2 regions of the Rhodococcoides navarretei genome follow, and region 1 is predicted to be linked to the other one. Evidence: predicted binding sites of a transcription regulator. Region 1 holds the regulator's gene; the other holds the start of a gene.
What was found. Region 1 encodes LexA, which represses DNA repair genes until DNA is damaged. Its sites were predicted from a motif close to CGAACANNTGTTCG; they were not measured.
Positions count from the first base shown of each region.

Region 1 (11,288 bases):
GGGCTGGCGTACCAGGAACCGTCCTCGGTGACCAGAACGGCCCCTGCGCTACCGAGGGTGGCCAGTACCGCGCCGACGCCTCGGCCGAGAAGTATTGTGCCGGCGGCGATCGCGGCAGTGGGGTCACCCTGTGCCGCAGCGCTTTCCAGCTTCTCGGAATCGTACCCGGTGAGTTGGGCGAGTTCCTCGGAATTGGGTTTGATCAGATCCGGTGCCGACGCCGGAAATGCTGCCGCCAGCGCGAGCAGTGGCTCGTCGGACGTATCCACCGCAACCTTCGCCGTGGTGGCGCGCAGTGCCGTGACGAGCTCGGCATACCAGTCGGCAGGCAGACCGGGCGGAAGCGAACCCGACAGAACGACCCATTCGGCGTCGACTGCGAGTGAGAGTATCCGCTCGCGCAGCTCGGCTCGGGTCCGCTCCGATACGGTTGCGCCGGGCTCGTTGATCTTGGTGGTGGTACCACCGATCTCGCTGACCGTGATGTTCGTCCTGGCCAGTCCCGACGTCGGAACTGCCGAGAAGTGAACGCCTTTCGCGGCCATCGCGTCGAGCAGGGGGTCTCCGGTGTTGGCCGGAAGCACTGCAAGGGCCTCGACTCCCGATCCGCCGAGCACGCGAGCGACGTTGACGCCTTTGCCTCCCGGGTCGGTGACCGACGTCGATGCCCGGTGTACGCCGCCGCGGACGAGCGGCGTGTCGAGTGTGACCGTCCGGTCCATGCTCGGGTTGGCCGTGAGAGTGACCATCATGCGATCACCACCTCGATTCCTTTGTCGCTGAGATTCTTTCGGTCATTGGTCGAAATGTCGCTGTCGGTGACGATGACATCGATGGATCCCACGCGGGCGAAGCTGACCAGATGCTCGCGGCCGATCTTCGACGAATCCGCCAGCACCACAACGTGGTTGGCTGCCTCGACCATGGCTCGCTTGACTGCTGCCTCGTCACTGTCGGGCGTGGACAGTCCGTGCCCGACGCTGATGGCATTGGTGCCGATGAACGCGACGTCCACCCGCAGCCATTCGAGGGCGCTCAGTGCTTCGTCGCCGACAGCTGCCTGGGTGGTCCCACGTACCCGCCCGCCGAGCAGTCGAAGGCTGATGCTCGGCATGGTCGCGGCGCGAGCGGCGATCGGGACCGAGTTGGTCACCAGCGTCAGCTCGCGATCATGGGGAAGCAATCCGGCGAGTCGGCCCGTGGTGGTGCCGGCATCGAAGACGGCGCTACCGCCGATGGGAGGCAGGAAGGACAACGCAGCGGCGGCGATAGCGTCCTTCTGATCCGCGCGGGTGAACTCTCGCTCCGAGACGCCGGGCTCGAGTGTGGTCAGCGCCGATGCGGGTACTGCTCCACCGTGGACGCGGCGTACGACTCCCATGCGATCGAGGGTGGCGAGGTCGCGACGCACAGTTTCCGTGGTGACGCCGTACGTGGCCGACAGATCGTTGACGGAGACGCGTCCGTGGGTGCTGATCAATTCTGCGATGGCGTGTTGTCGTTCTTCGGCGTACACCTGCGTCTCCTTCCCGGTTCATGTTGCTTTATGTTGTTTTACGCCCGTGTGTGTTGACATGTCAAGGGTTTGGAGTAATCTCGGTCACAACACAGGCAAGCGATCGGCTCCACCACAGCTCGCCGAACAGTACGAAGACCTTTGTTCACGCAGGATCCGAGGAGGACCACATGACGGGATCGGTTAGCACCGCGTCGACCGGACACGCAGACACGACAGTCGATGCAGCCGGAACCGGAGCAGCGCAGACCACGCTGCGCGGCACGCCCGTCGTGCCCGGCGTCGGATACGGCCGAGTGATCCGCCCCGGTGCCCGTCCGTCCATTCCCGCCGATACGGGCGAGGTGCCCGAGGCCGATCGGGAGTCGGAGAAGGCTGTGTTCGATGCCGCTGCGAACGCCGTCGCCACTCGATTGCGTGGTCGCGCGGAGCTGGCGACGGGAGCTGCGTCGGAGGTCCTGTCGGCCAATGCTGCGATGGCAACCGACCGCGGGTGGCTCGGAGCCGCGCGCGCCTCGATCGCCAAGGGCAGTTCCGCAGTCGCCGCAACAGCGGCGGCGACGGAGAAGTTCGCCGCGATGTTCACCCAGCTCGGCGGACTGATGGCCGAGCGAGTGACGGACCTGCGTGACATCCGTGATCGCGTCATCGCCGAGATCCTCGGCGTTCCCGAGCCCGGAGTTCCCGTGCCGGACGAACCGTCGGTGCTGTTCGCCGACGACCTGGCACCCGCCGATACCGCCGGCCTCGACCCTGCTCTGATCGTCGGACTGGCGACCTCACTCGGAGGTCCGACCAGCCACACCGCGATCATTGCCCGCCAGTTGGGTATTCCCTGCATCGTCGCCGTGGCGGGGCTCGACGATATCGCCGCGGGTACGAACGCATCGGTCGACGGCACCAGCGGCCGCATAGACCTCGAACCCGACGCCGACTCGGCCCGCGCCGCCGTCGTCTCTGCGCGCGACGAGCTCGACCGGGTATCGCAGTGGGTCGGTCCGGGTACCACCGCCGATGGCCACGCGGTCGACATTCTTGCCAACGTCCAGGACGGTGCCGGTGCGCGCGCAGCGCGGTCGAGTGCAGCGGATGGCGTCGGACTGTTTCGCACCGAACTGTGCTTCCTGGACCGCGATTCCGAACCGACCGTCGACGAGCAGGCCGAGATCTACGCGCAGGTGCTCGACGCGTTCGCGGGCAAAAAGGTCGTCGTGCGGACTCTCGACGCCGGCTCCGACAAGCCCCTTCGGTTCGCCACCCATCCCGACGAGGCCAATCCTGCCCTTGGCATTCGCGGCATCCGCATCGCCGAGGCCGACCGCGGGATTCTGTACCGCCAGCTGGACGGCATCGCAGCAGCCGCGAAGGCGACCGATTCCTCGCCGTGGGTGATGGCTCCGATGATTGCAACCGCGCTGGAGGCGAAGGACTTCGCCGCCGACGTCCGCGAGCGTGGACTCACCCCCGGCGTCATGATCGAGATCCCCGCCGCCGCTCTGCTCGCCGAACACATCCTCGAACACGTCGACTTCCTGTCCATCGGCACCAACGACCTCGCTCAGTACACGATGGCCGCGGACCGAATGTCCGCTCAGCTCGCCGGCCTGACCGATCCATGGCAGCCGGCCGTGCTGGCGCTGGTGGCGCACACCGCGGCGGCGGGAGCCAAGGCGGGCAAGCCCGTCGGAGTCTGCGGTGAAGCCGCTGCCGATCCACTGCTTGCCTGCGTGTTGGTCGGACTCGGCATCACCTCGCTCTCGGCTGCATCGGCTGCCGTCGCGCACGTGGGTTCGAAGCTGGCGACGGTCACGCTCGCTCAGTGCAAGGAAGCGGCCGCCGCAGCCCTGAAAACGGACAGCACCGCCGCGGCCCGCGAGGCAGTGAGCGCGATACTCGGCTGACGCAATAGTCTCTTCCCATCATGAGAAATCTGGGTTGGACGCTGCACGGAAATGGAAAAGCCGTCGAGGCCGGGGCGGTGGTCTCGCCCGACGAACGATTGACGTGGCCGCGCACCATCGGCATCGGAATGCAGCACGTGGTCGCAATGTTCGGCGCCACACTGCTGGTTCCGACGATCACCGGCTTCCCGGTATCGACGACATTGCTGTTCTCGGGCATAGGAACGGCGCTGTTCCTGATCATCACCAGAGGCCGGGTACCCAGCTATCTGGGTTCGTCCTTCGCATTCCTGGCCCCTCTCGGTGCCACCCAGGCGGACGGACCCGCGGCCCAACTCGGAGCCGTCCTGTGTGTCGGCGTTGTACTGGCAGCCGTCGGCTTCGTGGTGAAGTTCGCAGGCCAGCGGGTACTGGAGGCGGCGATGCCGCCCGTCGTGACCGGTGCGGTCGTCGTGCTGATCGGACTGAACCTGGCACCGGCCGCCACGACGTCGTTCGAGGCACAGCCGCTGATCGCCGCCGTCACTCTGATCGCAATTCTGCTGGCGACGGCGCTGGGACCGGGCTTGATCGGGCGACTCGGAATTCTGGTCGGAGTCGTTCTGGGTTGGGTGTTCGCCGCCGTTACCGGGGGAATAGCGCAACCGCGTCTCGACGCACTGAGCGCGGCGAGTTGGATCGGTCTGCCCGAGTTCCGGGGGCCGTCGTTCGAGCTGTCGGTGATCCTGGTCGCGCTGCCGGTGGTGATCGTTCTCGTCGCCGAGAACGTGGGGCACGTCAAAGCCGTCGCCGCGATGACCGGGAAGAACCTGGACGATGTGGCCGGTGACGCACTGATCGCGGACGGGCTGGCGACTACGCTCGCCGGAGCCGGTGGCGGCTCCGGAACCACCACGTACGCAGAGAACATCGGCGTCATGGCCGCAACGCGCGTCTACTCGACCGCCGCCTACTGGGTCGCGTCGATCACCGCGATGGTGCTCGCGTTCTCGCCCAAGTTCGGTGCCCTGATCTTCACCGTGCCCGACGGTGTCATCGGCGGAGCGACGCTGGTCCTGTACGGCCTCATCGGGCTGCTCGGCGTGCGCATCTGGACCGACGCGAAGGTCGACTTCACCGATCCGGTCAATCTCATGGTCGTCGCTGCGGCGCTCGTCGCCGGTATCGGTGACCTGACACTGTCCGTCGGATCGGTCGAGCTCGGCGGTATCGCATGGGGTTCGGTGGGCATCCTGCTCGGCTACCCGATCGTCTCGGCACTCGCGAGGAGTGCAGGCACACGAGGTCGTTAGCGGGGTCGGTCACGGATCGCGCGCGTTTTGGTCATCGACCGCCCCGACCCCGCGGACGTAGTGTTCCCCTGTGACGTCAGTCGTACCGGCGACCGAAATCCGTAGAGATTTCGCGTGGTCGCTGCCGGTATGCACCGAACAAGGAGACATTCGTGGAACGCACACTTTTCGAGCCCGAGCACGAGCTGTTCCGGGAGTCGTACCGGAAATTTCTCGACCAGCACGTAGCGCCGAACCACGCGAAGTGGGAAGAGCAGAACATCGTCGATCGCGACGTCTGGGTCGAGGCCGGTAAGCAGGGCTTCCTCGGAACGGCAGCGCCCGAGGAGTTCGGCGGCGGCGGGGTCAAGGACTTCCGCTACAACGCCATCGTCACCGAGGAGACCACCCGCGGCGGGTACAGCGGTATCGGCTTCACCCTGCACAACGACGTCGTCGCGCCGTATTTCATCGATCTCGCCAACGACGAGCAGAAGCAGCGCTGGCTCCCCGGATTCTGCTCCGGCGAACTCATCACCGCGATCGCGATGACCGAACCGGGCACCGGAAGCGACCTGCAGGGCATCAAGACCAAGGCCGTGCGTGACGGCGACGACTGGGTGCTCAACGGCTCGAAGACGTTCATCACCAACGGAATCAACGCCGACCTGATCATCGTCGTGGCGTGCACCGACCCCGAGAAGGGCGCACAGGGGTTCAGCCTGCTGGTCGTCGAACGCGACATGCCCGGATTCGAGCGAGGCCGCAACCTCGACAAGATCGGCATGAAGGCCCAGGACACGGCCGAACTCAGCTTCACCGACGTGCGCGTGCCCGCCGCCAACCTGCTCGGTGAAGAAGGCATGGGGTTCATCTACCTCATGCAGAACCTTCCTCAGGAACGCCTGTCGATCGCTGTCGTCGCCGCTGCGGCAATGGAATCGGCACTGGACATGACGATCCAGTACTGCCGCGACCGCAAGGCCTTCGGCAAGTCGATCGGTAAGTTCCAGAACACTCGGTTCGTGTTGGCGGAGTTGGCCACCGAAACCACTGCCACCCGCATCATGGTGGACAAGTTCATCGAACTTCTCAACGCAGAGAAGTTGACCGTCCAAGAAGCCGCGATGGCGAAATGGTGGACCACCGAGAATCAGGTCAAGCTGATCGACCGGTGCCTGCAGCTGCACGGCGGCTACGGTTACATGAAGGAATACCCGATCGCCAAGGCGTACATGGATTCTCGTGTGCAGACCATCTACGGCGGCACCACCGAAATCATGAAGGAGATCATCGGCCGCGGATTGAATCTGTGATCCGCTGATCCGAGATACGCGAAGGGCCGCAGCACAGTGTGCTGCGGCCCTTCGCGTGTCACCACGGTGACGATCCCTACAGCTTGCGCATCACGGTGACGACCTTGCCGAGGATCGCGGCGTTGTTGCCCGGAATCGGCTCGAACAGCGGGTTGTGCGGCAGCAGCCACACCTCACCCTTGGACCGCTTGAACGTCTTGACGGTGGCCTCGCCGTCGATCATCGCAGCCACGATGTCGCCGTTGTCGGCCACGGACTGCTGGCGAACCACCACCCAGTCGCCATCGCAGATGGCTGCGTCGATCATCGACTCGCCGACCACCTTGAGCAGAAACAGTGAACCCTGACCGACCAGCTCGCGGGGGAGCGGGAACACGTCCTCGACGGCCTCCTCGGCCAGAATCGGGCCACCTGCTGCGATCCGCCCCAGTACCGGAACGAACGTCGGAGTCGGCAACCGATCCTGTTCCTCGGACGCAGGCGAACCGTCGACCGCGGCGGCAGCCTGGTCGGCCTGCACCTCGTCGAGGCCACGGACGTCGACGGCGCGGGGCCGGTTGGCGTCGCGCCTGAGGAAGCCCTTGCGTTCGAGCGTCCGGAGTTGGTGGGCGACGGACGAGGTCGACGTGAGGCCGACCGCGTCACCGATCTCTCGAATGCTCGGTGGATACCCGCGCTCGGTGACCGAGGCGCGAATGACCTCGAGCACCTTCCGCTGCCGCTCGGTCAGCCCAGCACTGATGTCGGTACCGACCTCCATGGCCTTGGATGTCGGCTCTGCGGCCGGCTTTCCCGCTGCGGTCTTCGTGGAACGCGTGGTCGACCTCGTCGAGGTCTCGTCCTTCATGCTGTCGGCCTCCTGCTGGTGTTCTGGATCCGGTCTGCGTGGTAGGTCTGCGCGGACTGGAGTTGATGGTGTCGACTCGTGTGGCGTGTGGTTTCTGGCACGAATCTAGCGTGTATCAGCTGTTGAATCAAACATCTGTTCGACTCGTGTCGCGTTTTCTACAGACTTTGTCGGAGCCTCGTGATAGAACTTCGAACAAGCGTCCATCGAACGCCTGATCGAACAATCGATCCACCGAGCGAAGACGAGGTTCCGATGACCATCACCACCGATCGCCCCACCACCGCAGGTGTCCGTACCCGGTCCGCTGTCGTCGAGCGTCGTCGCCGTGCTCGTCCCGCGCTGCGGAGTTCCATCGAGATGCGCGGTGCGCTGACGACTCCGTGCCTACCGGTTCTGGAGCCGACCTGGACCGACGTCACCGATCGTGAGGCCGCCGATCGCGAGTTCGACGAGACCTCGGCGCACTTCGCCGGTCAGCCGGTCCGAATGCGATCGCTCGTGCTGTGGATGTTGGCGGTTGTGGTCGTCGCGGGCGGCCTGATCGGCATCGCGAACCTACGGGCCGCTGCACCCGACGCAGGCGTGGGGCCGGCCGGTGTGGTCGAAGTACACGACGGAGCGGTCGTCGAGTACACAACGGGCAGATGACCACCGGCCCCATCGTGCCCAGCAGCACTGAGTATCCTCGACTGACTGCTCCGATGCGCGTGCTCGTCGTCGGAGCGTTGGATACGACGGAGGCTCCCCCATGCATTGCCCGTTCTGCAGGCACCCCGACTCGCGCGTGGTCGACTCGCGTGAGATGGACGAGGGGCAGGCAATCCGGCGGCGTCGCTCCTGCCCGGAGTGCGGTCGTCGATTCACCACGGTCGAGGCCGCAGTGCTGGCCGTCGTGAAGCGCAGCGGTGTGACCGAGCCGTTCAGCCGCGAAAAAGTGGTCAAAGGCGTTCGGCGCGCCTGCCAGGGAAGGGACGTCGACAACGACGCATTGAATCTCTTGGCTCAGCAGGTGGAAGACGCCATCCGCGCAGCAGGGTCCGCCGAGATTCCCAGCAACGAAGTGGGGTTGGCCATTCTCGGTCCGCTCCGCGATCTCGACGAAGTGGCCTACCTGCGCTTCGCCTCCGTCTACCGCTCGTTCAGCTCGGCCGAGGACTTCGAGAAAGAGATCCACGAACTCCGCAAGCATCGCGAGTCCGCCGACATCGACTGACAGCCCCGCGCGTCATCGATTCTGATCCGAGATCGCCTTCTCGACGCGCTTCTCCGACACCGGATACGCCGTACGGATCCCTTGAGCGAACAGCCCGACGCGCAATTCCTCGATCATCCAGAACAGTTCCTGTACGCCGGAACTGTTCTTTCTGTTCTCCGGAAGCGAATCCAGCAGTCGTCCGTACGAGGCGTACACCCGATCGAGTACATCCATCGCCGCCGCATCCCGGCCGGCACTGCTCGGCAGCGTAGCCAGCCGCTTGGTCGCCGCAGCAAGATAGCGCGGAAGGTCTGCCAGTCTGCGAGAACCGAATTCGGTGACGAACCCGCGAAAGACCAAGCCGTCGAGCTGTTCTCGAACATCGTCGGCGGGTTCACCCGAGGACGCCTGTAGCTGCGCCGACAGCGCGAGAGCTGCCGTCAGCACGGGGCGCACCAGGGCCAACACCGCGGCAGTGCGCCGTGGAACCTCGGCGTTGACGAGTGCCCTCAACTTCTCGAAGGCATCCGGATCTCGGACGGGCCCACCGTGCGCATCCATAGCTTCCTCTACCGCGAGTACTCGGCATTCCTCGAGGAGCGCATCGACGCCGCCGTACGGATTCTGGCCGAGGGCAAGGCGTTCGGCAGTGGGCAGACCGGCCAGCAGGGCTTTGGTGCCCTTCGGTGCCGTCGACAACAGCAGAGTTCTGGTGCCCGAACGCATTGCTGCGCGCTGCTGGGCGGGGGTGCTGAGGACTCGAACCGCAACGCCCGGCCCCTCGGATACCAACGCGGGGTAGCCGGTGACCTTCTGACCGCCGACCTCTCTGGTGACGGTCGACTCCAACCGTCCCAACGTGCCCGAGGTCCAGGCCAGTGACGGCGCGCGCTCTGCATCGCCGACCGCGCTCGCGACCTGACGACCCACCTCTCCGGACAGGCTCGTGCGCAGAGCAATCAGATCCTTGTTGCTGCCCAACACCTTTCCGGACGGGTCGACGGCCGTGAAGGTCATCTTCAGGTGCTCGGGCAGGGCCGCGGTATCGAAGTCCTTCGCCGTGATGTGGCACTGCGCGGCCCGCGACAACTCGCGTGCCAAGGCCGTCACCAAGGTTTCCGCTCGCGGCTTCATGACCGCCAGTGCCGCGGCGGCGAAGTCGGGTGCCGGAACGACGTTGCGACGGAGCGCCTTCGGCAGTGTCTTGATCAACGACGTCACCAACTCGACGCGCATGCCCGGAACCAGCCAGTCGAATCCCACCGGTTGTACCTGGGCGAGCAGTGCGATCGGAATTCGTGCGGTGACTCCGTCGGCGGCGGTACCCGGCTCGAATTGGTACGTCAGTGGGAACTGAATCTCGCCCTGTCGCCACGCGTCGGGATACGCGCCGGTCAGTACCGAGGCTGCGTCGGCGTTGACGACGGTGTCGGTGGTGAAATCGAGCAGGTGCTGATCCTGCCTGCGGGCTTTCTTCCACCAGGTGTCGAAGTGCCGCGCCGACACCGCTTCCGGGGCGATGCGTGCGTCGTAGAAGTCGAAGAGGGCGTCGTCGTCGACGACGATGTCTCGTCGCCGCGCTCGGTGTTCGAGTTCGCCTACGTCGTCGAGCAGAGCCCTGTTCTTGTGGAAGAACGCGTGCTGGGTCTTCCATTCACCCTCCACCAGCGCATGTCTGATGAACAGTTCGCGGGACGCCTCCGCATCGATGCGGTGATAGTTCACCGGGCGTTGCGTCACCAGCGGAATGCCGTACAGCGTCACCCGTTCGTAGGCCATCGCCGATTCTCGCTTGATGGACCAGTGTGGTTCCGAGTATGTCTTCTTGACCAGATGCGGTGCCAACCGCTCGGCCCACTCCGGCTCGATGCGAGCTGCCATCCGGCCCCACAGGCGTCCGGTCTCGACCAGTTCGGCGGCCATCACCCAGCGCGGGGGCTTCTTGAACAGACCCGATCCGGGGAAGATCGCGAAGTGCGCCCCACGTGCGCCGAGGAACTCGCGCTTGTCACCCTCCCTGAGGCCGACGTGCGAGAGCAGCCCGGACAGTAGCGACTGATGCAGGGCGGTCTCGGTGGAGTCGGCGTCGGGCACTGTCCACCCGAGCCCACGGGTGATCTGACGCAGTTGGCCGTGCAGATCCTGCCACTCGCGAATACGTAGATAGTGCAGGAACTCGGTGCGGCACATGCGTCGGAACTGGTTGGACGACAACTCGTTCCGCTGCTCGCGCAAGTAGGTCCACAGCTTCACGTACGCGAGGAAGTCGGAGTTCTCCACCGCGAAACGCGCATGCTTCTCGTCCGCCGCCTGCTGATGCTCGGCGGGACGCTCCCGAACGTCCTGAATCGACAGGGCCGCCACGACCACCAGCGCATCGCGAAGAGAGCCGTTGCCGTTGGCCTCGACGAGCATCCGCGCCATCCGAGGATCGACCGGTAGTGCCGAGAGTTCCCGGCCGATGGGGGTCAGCTCCGCGGTGCCGTCCTTGGTGGCAGGCTTCAGCGCCCCGAGTTCCTCGAGCAGTCCGATGCCGTCCCTGATGCTGCGCGGATCGGGCGGTTCGACGAACGGGAACGCGTCGATCTTCCCGAGCCCGAGTGCGGTCATCTGCAGGATCACCGACGCCAGGTTGGTACGGAGAATCTCCGGCTCGGTGAACTGCGGACGCGACTCGAAATCTTCTTCCGAGTACAGCCGGATGCAGATGCCGTCGGCGACGCGGCCACAGCGGCCGGCCCGCTGCCGCGCAGACGCCTGCGAGATCGGTTCGATGGGGAGTCGTTGCACCTTGGTGCGCAATGAATATCGCGAGATGCGGGCGGTGCCGGGGTCCACCACGTAGCGGATGCCGGGGACTGTCAACGAGGTCTCCGCGACGTTGGTCGAGAGCACCACGCGTCGGCCCGAGTGCGGTGAGAACACTCGATGCTGTTCGGCGGCAGAGAGCCTCGCGTACAGCGGAACGATCTCGGTGTTGCGGAGATTGCGGTCGTTCAACGCGTCGGCGGTGTCGCGAATCTCGCGTTCACCGGACAGGAACACCAGAATGTCCCCGTCGCCCTCGGCCATCAGCTCGTCGACGGCCTGGCAGGTCGCATCGACGGGGTCGAGATCGATCGTGGTGTCCCCGGCGTCGACGGTCAGTGGTCGATAGCGCATTTCGACCGGGAACGTGCGGCCGGAGACCTCGATGATGGGCGCGGGCACCCCATCTCGAGCGAAGTGCTGGGCGAATC
Region 1 covers NZ_JBBPCN010000001.1:2,843,565-2,854,852, reverse strand. Annotated here, with positions in the region: gene AABD04_RS13380 (1-phosphofructokinase family hexose kinase) at 1-752, opposite strand, end outside; gene AABD04_RS13375 (DeoR/GlpR family DNA-binding transcription regulator) at 749-1,516, opposite strand; gene ptsP (phosphoenolpyruvate--protein phosphotransferase) at 1,687-3,417, shown strand; gene AABD04_RS13365 (uracil-xanthine permease family protein) at 3,438-4,709, shown strand; gene AABD04_RS13360 (acyl-CoA dehydrogenase family protein) at 4,862-6,004, shown strand; gene lexA (transcriptional repressor LexA) at 6,081-6,764, opposite strand; gene AABD04_RS13350 (hypothetical protein) at 7,107-7,502, shown strand; gene nrdR (transcriptional regulator NrdR) at 7,603-8,067, shown strand; gene hrpA (ATP-dependent RNA helicase HrpA) at 8,080-11,288, opposite strand, start outside.

Region 2 (11,288 bases), 2.2 Mb from region 1:
CTTCTCGGGCGCTCGGCGGCAGCGTCTCCACGGCGAACGACGAGTTGTTCGCCCAGCGCGAGAACCTGATCAAGCCCGACGCTCCGCTGTTCGATCCCGCGGACTTCGGCCACAAGGGAAAGGTGTACGACGGGTGGGAGACTCGTCGTCGTCGCGACGAAGGCGGTCACGACTGGGCGATCGTGCGACTGGGCTCGCCGGGGATCGTGCACGGCGTCGTCGTCGACACCGCTCACTTCACCGGCAACTATCCGCCGATCGTGTCCGTCGAGGCCGCGTCGATCGAGGGTTACCCGTCCATCGAGGATGTGCTGAAGGCAGATTGGCACACCATCGTCGACAAGTCCCCCGCAGCCGGTGACACCGCGAACACGTACGCGGTAGCCGATCGGCACCGGTGGACGCACGTGCGCCTGTCGATCTACCCCGACGGCGGCGTTGCGCGATTCCGCGTGCACGGACAGGTGGTACAGGATCCACGGTTCCTCGCCGGCACTGTCGATCTGCTCGCGGCTGAAAACGGCGCGCGGCTCACCGACTGCTCCGATGCGTTCTACTCCTCACCCGCCAACATCATCCTGCCCGGGCGGGCCCGCAACATGGGTGAAGGCTGGGAGAATTCGCGTCGACGCAACGGCGGCAACGACTTCGCCGTGTTCGCGCTCGCCTCACCCGGTGCCCCGCGCCACGTCGAGGTCGATACGAGCTACTACGTCGGTAACGCACCGGGGTGGATCCGACTCAGTGCCATCGATTCTCGTCGCCGACACATCACGGACCCGACGGCATGGAGCGAGATTCTGCCCCGCACCGCCGTCCAACCGGATACGCGTCACCGCTTCTTGCTGAACGAGTCCGACGCGTACACACACCTGCGATTGGACGTGTACCCCGACGGTGGACTGTCCCGGTTGCGGCTGTTCGGTGAACTCGACGCCGAAGCCCTCGATGCGGCAGACATCGCGTGGAAGTCCTCGGAGCTCCAGAGTGTCTCCAGTGCAGTCTGATCTGGTCGTTCGCGCTGCTCGTGCGGTGATCGGTGGACACGAGGTCGCGGCGTCGATCTCCGTGTCCGACGGCCGGATCGTGGCTATCGACTCCCTGGATGCGCGCGTGTCTGCGGCGACGGTGGTCGAGCTCGGGCCGGACGAGGTGCTGCTGCCGGGTGTGGTCGATACCCACGTGCACGTCAACGAGCCGGGGCGCACCGAGTGGGAAGGTTTTGCCAGTGCCACCCGGGCGGCCGCGGCGGGTGGCATCACCACCATCGTCGACATGCCGCTCAACAGCATTCCTCCGACGGTCGACGTCGCCGCGTTGGAGATCAAGCGCAGGGTGGCGGCGGATCAGTCGTTGGTGAACGTCGGATTCTGGGGCGGGGCCGTGCCAGGGAACGTCGATCAGCTGCGTCCGCTGCACGATGCGGGTGTCTTCGGTTTCAAGTGCTTCCTGCTCGCGTCGGGAGTGGACGAGTTTCCGCCGCTGACGCTGCCGGAGTTGGAGAAGGCTCTGATCGAGATCGCGTCGTTCGACGGGCTGATGATCGTGCACGCCGAGAACGCCGAGGTGATCGCCGAGGCACCGGCGGCGACAGGCCGTGAGTACTCGGGCTTCTTGGAATCGCGTCCCCGTGCGGCCGAGAACCGTGCCATCGAGCAGGTGATCGAATTGTCTCGACAGACGGGGTGCCGGGTGCACATTCTGCATCTGTCGAGCGCGGACGCGCTACCGATGATTGCGGCGGCGAAGCGAGACGGCGTGCGGGTGACCGTCGAAACATGTCCGCACTACCTGTGTTTCGATGCCGAGGCCGTCCCGGCGGGCGCGACGCAGTTCAAGTGTTGCCCGCCGATCCGCGAGGCCGGGAATCGAGAGGCGCTGTGGCAGGGTTTGCGCGACGGCACGATCGACACCATCGTCACCGACCACTCCCCTTGCACTCCGGATCTGAAGAGGTTCGACACCGGAGACTTCGGTGACGCGTGGGGTGGGATCGCGTCGCTGCAGGTGTCACTGGCTGCGGTGTGGACCGAGGCACGTGCCCGTGGGTTCGCGCTGACCGACATCGTGCGGTGGATGGCAACGAACACCGCCGATCAGGTAGGTATGGTCGACCGTGGTCGCATCGAAATCGGCAGTGCTGCAGACCTTGTGGTGTTCGCACCCGACGAGAAATTCACAGTCGACGTTGCGCAGCTGTACCACCGCAACCCGGTGACTGCCTACGATCGACTGGGCTTGTCGGGTGTGGTGCGACGGTCGTGGATCGCAGGTACTGAAACCTCGACCGGGTGTCTGCTGGTGCGCGACTAGAACGGCGGTGGTGCCGTGTCGTCTGCCTCGGGTTGTTCGTTGTCGGGTGGGTCGGGGTAGGCGATGATGCCGGATCGTCTCGGTTTGGTGGGGATGTGTGGTCTCAGGTCGTTGCCGAGGATGGGTACTGCGGTGCCGTTGGCGGGCAGGGTGATTCGGGTGGTCTTCGAGATGGAGGTCCACAGTATCGCCCCGCCGGGGAGCATGACGGCTGTCCAGTAGCCGGCGGTTTTGACGGAGTGGTGGAACTCGCACAGGCATTGCAGGTTGTTGACGGTGGTCCAGCCGCCGCCGAGTGGGTTGGTGTGGTCGAAGGGATTGATGTGGTCGAGTTGGCAGCGTGCGGCGGGGCGGTGACAGCCAGGGAAGCGGCAGTGTCGGTCGCGCAGGCGGACGGCGGCGGTGGTGAGGGCGTCGGGCCGGTAGATCAGGGCTCGGTCGGTCAGCGGGTCGCGTGCGACGGACTTTCCGAGGGTGGGGTCGGCGGCGATGGCGGCTTCGAGTGCTGCGGCCAGCGATGCGGTGCCGAGGTAGAGGCCCCTGGCTGTACAGCCGCTGCGGTTGCCCGGACGACCGAGGTCTGCGTGGGCGGAATTCAGGGTCGGCAGGTCGAGGGCAGAGCTGTGCCGTGTGCCCCGGCCGACGGGGGTGTGGGTGCAGAACAATGCTGCGGCAGAGGTCAGTGATCCCAGCCGACGTCGGTGTGGGTTGTCGCTGGCCGGAGCGGATCCTGTTCCTGGTGCCGGGGTTTCGGCTGACGTCGGACCGGATGCTGCAGAGCCCGATGTCGTGGAGCCGGATGGTGTTGTGGACGAGAGTGATTCCGAACAGCTCGGTGCGATATCAGGTGCCGGCGATGTCCGTGGACCAGGTGATTGCGATGCTGTCGCGGGTTCAGACGATGCGGCTGCCTCTGGGTTGGTGTGAGACTTTGCCGCCGCTGACGGGTCGGTCACCGGTGACCCTGCACGTGTTGCTGCGTGCTTCCGCACGGGATCGGCGGCACCCTCGTCAGGAGTTGCCGACGGGTCGGTCGCAGAGATGGGCGCGGACTCGTCGGACTCGTCGGACTCACCGTTTTCCCCGACGTCGTCTGTCTCGTCGACCTCATCTGCCGGTGCCGCTGGTGCCGGTGTCGAGGTGTCCACCGGTGCACGCGCAGGAGTAGGTGGAGGTGTACTGGCCGAAGTCGGTTCGGTCGAGGGATCACCCGCCCTGCCCGAATCCGTGGCCGACCCCATTCCCCCATCACCATGTGCAGCCGTAGCGGCATCAGCAGCCGAGTCCACGCCTTCGTCTCTGCCTGCGTCGGCGCCTGTGTCCGCGTCGGCGCTGGCACCTGCGTCTGCGTCCGTCGCAGTTCCCGTCTCGGGTTCTGTTGGGGTCTCTTCCTTTTCGCTGTCAGAGGTCTTTTCCCATTCCCCAGTCTCCGGGTTCTGGACTGCCAGTCCGAGCTTCTCCGCTAGAGCCACCGCCTCGGTGAGCAGGATCTGCCACTGACTGTTGCGGGCGAGTTCTCGGGCGAGATCCGCATCGATGGATCCGTGTCCGGCCAGATACGCGGGGTTGGCGAGCAGTCCGATGAGGGTGCCGATGTCGACGGTGATCATCGTCAACGGCACCCGGCGATCCGGCAATGCCGCATCCTTTTTCGGGCAGTCATCACGTTGGCATAGGCATGCCAACCGGGGTTCACCGTGCATCCGCGCCATGAACGCATCACACAAGCGATCCTGTTTACCTCGGGGGTCCTTAGGGCAGAGCGTGTCGGCCATCTCCTCGAGCAGCTGCCAGGCCGCCGCCGCCTCGGGTGCGGTCAACTCCGCTCGAATCCGCGCCAACTCACCGGCCGGGCTGTAGGAAACATGGCGGAATCGTTTCGCGAACTCCCGTAGTGCTGCCGCTTCCTCCGGCGCGACCCGTAGCAGGATGTCCCAGATCTCCTTCTCCAACGGCCTGGCGAATTACGTTGCGCTGCTTCGACGATCTCGTCCTCGACCATCGTGAGGATCTCGTCGGAGAGGTTGTCGAGAATCCGGCACACCGTTCGCACGCGGGGGAGGTCGATCTCGCCGGACTCGAACGCGGTCTTCACCAGTGGAAGCCGGGTATGCAGGGCAACGCCGACGGACACATACCCCTCGGCGACGGTGGCCGAGCAACCCAACGCCACTGCCATTTCGGTGCGCCCGTACCGGCTGTAGTGCTTGTACTTGGTGTCGCGCGTGATCCAGTCGCAGTGCACGCGATAGCAGGCGGTGATCTTGCGAGATGCTTGACGGTTTTCTGCGCGTGCGGCGGCGGTCAACGCCTCCAACGACACGGTCGGTATTGCACCCATCTTTTTCACCCCCCGGTGAGCCGAAACAAGAACGCCTGTTCGAACTGAAAGAAGCGTAACTCGACCCACCGACAAGAACTATGAACGGAATCGTAAGCAGGGTGATTTTCCCTCTGAACTGCGACTATCGATTGCCGTGGGCTCGAGAATCAGTGCGAATCTTGGGTGTGTCCGAAGAGCCTGTCCCACCGTCCATCGGTCAAGAACATCGGGAGAATGGCGGCCAGAATCGCTCCGTTGGCTACGGGGAGGTAACTCCCTCCGACGAGCGACGCCATGGATCCGAGTGTGAAGAAGGCGAGCGTCACGCGAGGAAGTAGCCAGGTGGGCTTGCGGGCCGCGCGGCAGACTCCGAACACAACGGCCGCGCCCACGGAGGCAAGGATTGCCACATGCGCAAGTACTCGGCCAACATCGGTCGGGTCGAGTACCTGGACCGTGGCTATCACAGCCATGGTGCCGAGAAGGACAACGCCCAACAGGTTCAGTCGTCGATACCGAGGTAGGTCGCGAATCAACTGAATCCCTTCACATCAGAGAGGTGGACATCCCGGAACCAGGGTAGTTACGCGTACTTCGCATCGGCCGACGCCCCGTCGTGGTGAATCGGACCGGCCGTACGTGTCAGTGGCAACGCACTACCCCCACGTCGCACGGCCACGAACTCCGCCGCGATGGCCAGCGCAGTTTCCTCCGGAGTCCTCGCACCCAAGTCCAGGCCGATCGGCGACTTCAAGCGCGCCAGCTCCTGCTCCGTCAGCCCCACCTCGCGTAACCGTGCCGCGCGATCGTCATGAGTCCTGCGTGATCCCATCGCCCCCACGAATGCCACCGGCAGTCGCAAGGCCACCTCGAGCAGAGGCACGTCGAATTTGGCGTCGTGGGTGAGTACGCAGATCACCGTCCGTGCATCGACCGTAGTTCGCGCCAGGTAGCTGTGCGGCCATTCGGTCACAACGTCGTCGGCGTCGGGAAACCTTGCAGCCGTCGCGAATACGGGACGGGCATCGCATACGGTCACGTGGTAGCCGAGGAACTTGCCGACACGGGCGAGCGCTCCGGCGTAATCGATGGCCCCGAAGATCAATAGCCGCGGGGCAGTGGCATACGACTGGACGAACACGTCGAGGTCCGGCCGGCACCGCACCGACCGAATGCCGGTGCCCCCGGAATCCAACATCGCCAGCGCCTCACCCACGACCACTGCGTCGACGTCGGAAAAACCGGTCGTGCCCATGGTTGCCGAAGAAGAGACCGCAAGTGACTGCCCGGACCCGGAAAGCAGCGTCACCGTCGCCACCGCAGCATCCGACGCGATGGCCGCGAGCACGGCGCGCGGGGGCCCGAGGCGGACGAACACCTCGATCACTCCCCCGCACGTCAAGCCGACCGCAAAAGCGTCGACATCGCTGTAGCCGAACGATTCTCGCGTGGACTCGCCGGTCTCGAGGACCTGCAGGCACAGCTCGTACACTGCTCCTTCGACGCAGCCGCCGGAGACGCTGCCGACTGCTTCACCGTCGGCGCAGACCGCCATCGCGGCACCCGGAAGTCTAGGAGCACTTCCGGATACCGCGATGACCGTCGCCACCGCGTAGGGAACACCGGCGTGGTCCCAGGCGATCAGACGATCGACGATCTCTTTCACGTTACGAGATTCCCAACGCTTCTTCGATGGGGTGCAGGGCGAAGTAGACCAGGAAGATTCCCGACATCAGGTACAGCAGCCAATGTGTCTGGCGTGCTTTGCCTTTGGCGAGGCGAACGAGGGTGTACGAGATGACACCCGCTGCGACTCCCACGGTGATCGAGTAGGTGAAGGGCATCAGCACGATCGTCAGGAAGGCCGGTATCGCGATTTCGGTGTTCTCCCAATTGATCTTGCGCACATGCGTCATCATCAGCGCGCCCACCAGAACCAGTGCGGGGGCTGCTGCTCCGACGGGGACCACCCCGGCCAGCGGGGTGAAGAAGATCAGGCTGGTCAACAGTCCGCCGGTGACGACGCTGGCAAGACCGGTTCGGGCACCTTCGGTGACGCCTGCAGCGGACTCGACGACGGCGGTGTTGGCAGATCCGTTGATCGCGCCACCGACGATGGCACCGATGCCGTCGACAGTGAGGATGCGACTCAGACCCGGCATCCTGCCCTGCTTGTCGACGAGGCCGGCTTCCTCACCGACGCCCAGGATGGTGCCCATGGCGTCGAAGAAACCTGAGAGCACGAGGGTGAACAGCACCACCGAGGCCGTCACCACACCTGCCCGAGCGAACCCGCCGAACAGGTCGACGTTGAAGAGCAGGTCGAATTGCGGTGTGGCGACGATGGAATCGGGCACCCTCGGTACGACGGGTCCCCATGCCTCCGGCGCGATGTCGAACACCGAGTTCAGGATGATCGCCAGGTTGGTGGCCACGAAGATGCCGATCAGCATCGCGCCCGGCACTTTCCGCACGAACAGCATGATCATGAGAATCAGGCCGACGCAGAACACGAACACCGGCCAGCCGGCGAGCTTGCCGAACGTGCCGAGGGTGACCGCGGTGGCCGCGGACTCGTGGTGTCCGACGAACCCGGCATCGACCAAGCCGATGAGCGCGATGAATGCGCCGATCCCGACGCCGATCGCCTGCTTCAGAACGAGCGGTATCGCATCCATGATGAGTTGCCGAATGCCGGTGAGGGCGAACACGACGATGACGACGCCCTCGAGAACCACCAGCCCCATCGCCTGCGGCCAGGTCATGTACGGGGCCGCCTGGAACACCACGATGGGAGTCACCCCGAGTCCGGCCGCCATGGCGAGGGGCGCGTTTCCGACGACCCCCATCAGGATGGTCGTCAGGCCGGCGGACAGAGCGACCATCGTCGACAGTTGCGCCGCATCGAGAGTCGCACCGGTGACGTCCCGAGCATCGCCGATGATCAGCGGTATGAGGACGATGAGGTACGCCATAGCCACGAATGTGGTGACGCCACCGCGGATCTCGCGAGAGACCGTCGAGCCTCGACCGGTGATGTCGAAGAACTTGTCGATCTGGGATCGACCTCGTCCGCTGTGACGAGTGCTGGTTGTGTGTACATCGGTCATGATCGGCCCTCCCAGGGCGTGATCAACCTTGTCCGGGTTTGCGACGGTGACCGTGCCGGGGGAGTTGGCGTCGGGTTCCGCTGTGCTGGAGAAGGTCTCATCGAATGAGTCAGGGGTTGATGATGTTTTCGGGTCGAACGGGCACTCGGGTCAAGGCGAGTCCGGTGGCATTGCGGATGGCAGCGACGACGGCAGGCGTGGACGACAGCGTGGGGGGCTCCCCCGCACCGCGAAGGCCGTACGGTGCCAAGGGATCCGGGTTCTCGAGAATGTCCAGCTTCATGGGCGGCATGTCGAGAATGGTCGGAATCAGGTAATCGGTGAACGACGGGTTCTTCACGAGGCCGTCGACGACGACAATCTCCTCCATCACGGCGAGCCCGAGGCCCTGCGCTGTGCCGCCGTGGATCTGGCCTTCGAGCGACAGCCGGTTGAGGATCTTGCCGACGTCCTGCACCGCGGCCATCTCGACCACCTTCACCAGCCCGAGTTCGACGTCGACGTCCACCACGGCGCGATGAACACACAGGGCGAGCTGGGTGTGGCTCGCGCCCTGTCCGGTGACCGGATCCATTCCGCTGGTGGGGCGATGGTGGAATTCACGTGTCTGCTCGATGACCCGCTCGCCGAGCACATCCTCGATCGTCGCCAGCACACCGTCGGTGGCCGAGACGATCTTGCCGCCGTCGAGGCTCAGGTCGGCCACCGCGCGGCCGAGGTACAGGCCGGCCAGGACGAACACCGCCTCGCGGACGGCCTCGCACGCCGTCTTGACTGCGCCGCCGGTCATGTACGACTGCCTCGACGCCGAGGAGGAGCCGGCATCGCCGACCTTGGTGTCCGCCGGATGGATGACCACGTTGGTGACGCCGAGCTCGGTGCGCGCGATCTGCGCCTCCAACGTCACCAGACCCTGACCCACCTCGGCAGCGGCGGTGTGCACCAATGCTGTTGCCTCACCACCGATCACCTCCAGCCGTACGCGCGCGGTGGAGTAGTCGTCGTAGTTCTCGGAGAAGCAGATGTTCTTGATGCCGACGCCGTATCCGATCCCGCGTACGACGCCTTCGCCGTGGGTGGTCTGCGACGCACCGCCCGGCAGATTACGGATGTCCGACGCGTCCACGGGGGCAGGCAGTTCCATCGCTTCGGCTCGGGCGAGCATCTCTGCCAGTGGGGCAGGTGCTTCGATGACCTGACCGGTCGCGAGGATCGATCCCTGGCTGACGGCGTTGATCTGCCGGATCGCCACGGGACCGATGCCGCAGGCCTCGCCGAGTTTGTCCATCATCGACTCGTACGCGAAACATGCTTGTACTGCACCGAACCCACGCATCGCTCCACACGGCGGGTTGTTGGTGTACACCCCGTACGCGTCGATCTCGATGTTGGGAATGACGTACGGTCCGACGCCCAGCGAGGCTGCGTTGCCCACGACGTTGAGGGTGGCCGAGGTGTACGCGCCGCCGTCGAGGATGATCTCGACGTCTGCGAACACCAACTTGCCGTCGCTGGTCGCACCGTACTCGTAGTGCATCTGAGCGGGGTGGCGGTGCACGTGTCCGAAGAACGACTCGTAGCGGTTGTAGACGATCTTGACCGGCTTGCCGGTGTGCATCGCGAGCATCGCCGCGTGGATCTGCATCGACAGGTCCTCGCGGCCACCGAAGGCCCCGCCGACGCCGGCGAGCGTCATCCTGATCTTCTCCTCGGGCAGTCCGAGGCACGGCCCGATCTGCGCGAGGTCGTTGTGCATCCACTGGGTCGCGACATAGAGGTCGATGCCGCCGTCCTCGGCCGGAACAGCCAGTCCCGATTCGGGTCCCAGGAATGCCTGATCCTGGATCCCGACGGCGAAGTCGCTGCTGACGATGACGTCCGCGGTGGCGCGGGCGGCGGCGACGTTGCCGACACGCACCGGCTGATGGCGCGCCACCCCGCCGCGTTCCTGCACCTTCGGGTAGTCCGGATCCAGGGCTGCGCGTCGAGCATCGGTGAGGGGTTCGAGCACGTCGTAGACCACGACGATCTTCTCCATTGCACGCCGGGCAGTTTCGGGATGATCGGCCGCGATCAGGGCGATGGGCTCACCCTCGTGCCGCACCTCGTCGAAGGCCAGTACCGGCTGATCCCACGTGTGGTCGAGCCCGAAGCACTTGCGCCCCGGCACGTCGTCGTGGGTGAGTACCGCCTCGACGCCGGGTGTCGCCAGAGCCTTCGAGATGTCGACCGAGACGATCTTCGCGCGTGGGTGCGGGCTGCGGAGCGTTGCGCCCCAGAGCATGCCGTCGATGAACAGGTCCGACGAGTACGCGAACTCGCCCTTGACCTTCAGCGTGCCGTCGGGCCGGAGCGGGCTGTCGCCGACGCGACCGCGGCCCGGTGCCGGGATGTCGGCGGGAGCTTGCCTGGGTGCAGTGGTCGGGGCGCTCACAGCACGTCCTCCGCTAGTTTCATCAGGCGACGGTGCGCATCGGCTCCGGCGCGGCCTATTTCGTCCTGCGGTGCGCTGGTCAAGACGTCGTTCTCGACGATCGTTCGACCGCCCACCATCAGTCGCGCGAGCGGTGGTGTCTGCCCGTACGCGAACGCCACGACCGGATCGTCCACCGCCGAGTAGAAGCCGTCTGTTCGCCAGATCGCGATGTCGGCCAGCTTTCCGACCTCGAGCGAACCGATCTCGCTCTGACGACCCAGCACCGTTGCACCGCCCAGTGTTCCGATCTCGAGTGCCTGACGCGCCGTCAGCGCAGTCGGTCCGTATTTGGCGCGCTGCATGTACATCGCCTGCCGGACTTCGCCGGCCAGTGGCACCATTTCGGCCGAGGCCGAGCCGTCGACTCCGAGGCCGACGGGCGCGCCGGCGGCGAGCAGATCGGAAATACGGGCGATGCCCGCACCGAGCCGAGCATTGGAACTCGGACAGTGCGCAGTACCGGTGCCGGTGGCCGCCATCTTCGCGATATCGGAATCGTGCAGGTGGACCGCGTGCGCGAACCACACGTCGTCACCGAGCCAGCCGACCTGCTCCATGTACTCGACCGGGGTGCAGTTCATCTGAGCGAGGCAGTGCTCTTCTTCGTCCAGGGTCTCGGCCAGATGAGTATGCAGTCGAACACCTTTCGCGCGAGCAAGCCCAGCGGACTCCACGAGCAGCTCTTTACTGATGGAGAACGGAGAACAGGGTGCGACCGCGATCCGGAGCATCGAACCGAAGGAGGCGTCGTGATAGGTGTCGATGGCCTCGGCGGTGGCGGTGAGGATGTCGTCGAGCGATTCGACCACCTCGTCCGGTGGCAGACCGCCGTCGGACACACCCCGGTCCATCGAGCCGCGACACGGTTGGAATCGGACGCCGATGCGTTGTGCCGCATCGATCTCGGCGGCGAACAGGTCGCCTCGGCCCCGGGGGAAGATGTAGTGGTGATCGGTGCTCGTGGTGCACCCCGACTTCGCCAGCCATCCCAACCCGGCGGCGGCAGCACCGCCGACCACCTCGGCGTCCATCTTGGACCACGGCTTGTACAGTGCGACAAGCCATT
Region 2 covers NZ_JBBPCN010000001.1:5,086,733-5,098,020, reverse strand. Annotated here, with positions in the region: gene alc (allantoicase) at 1-1,007, shown strand, start outside; gene allB (allantoinase AllB) at 949-2,313, shown strand; gene AABD04_RS24070 (hypothetical protein) at 2,310-4,133, opposite strand; gene AABD04_RS24065 (DUF222 domain-containing protein) at 4,130-4,654, opposite strand; gene AABD04_RS24060 (hypothetical protein) at 4,804-5,028, opposite strand; gene AABD04_RS24055 (XdhC family protein) at 5,220-6,302, opposite strand; gene AABD04_RS24050 (NCS2 family permease) at 6,304-7,746, opposite strand; gene AABD04_RS24045 (xanthine dehydrogenase family protein molybdopterin-binding subunit) at 7,856-10,180, opposite strand; gene AABD04_RS24040 (8-oxoguanine deaminase) at 10,177-11,288, opposite strand, start outside.
Region 2: a site for LexA is predicted at 4,683-4,696, ahead of AABD04_RS24065 (DUF222 domain-containing protein). Genes of this name have one in related genera too.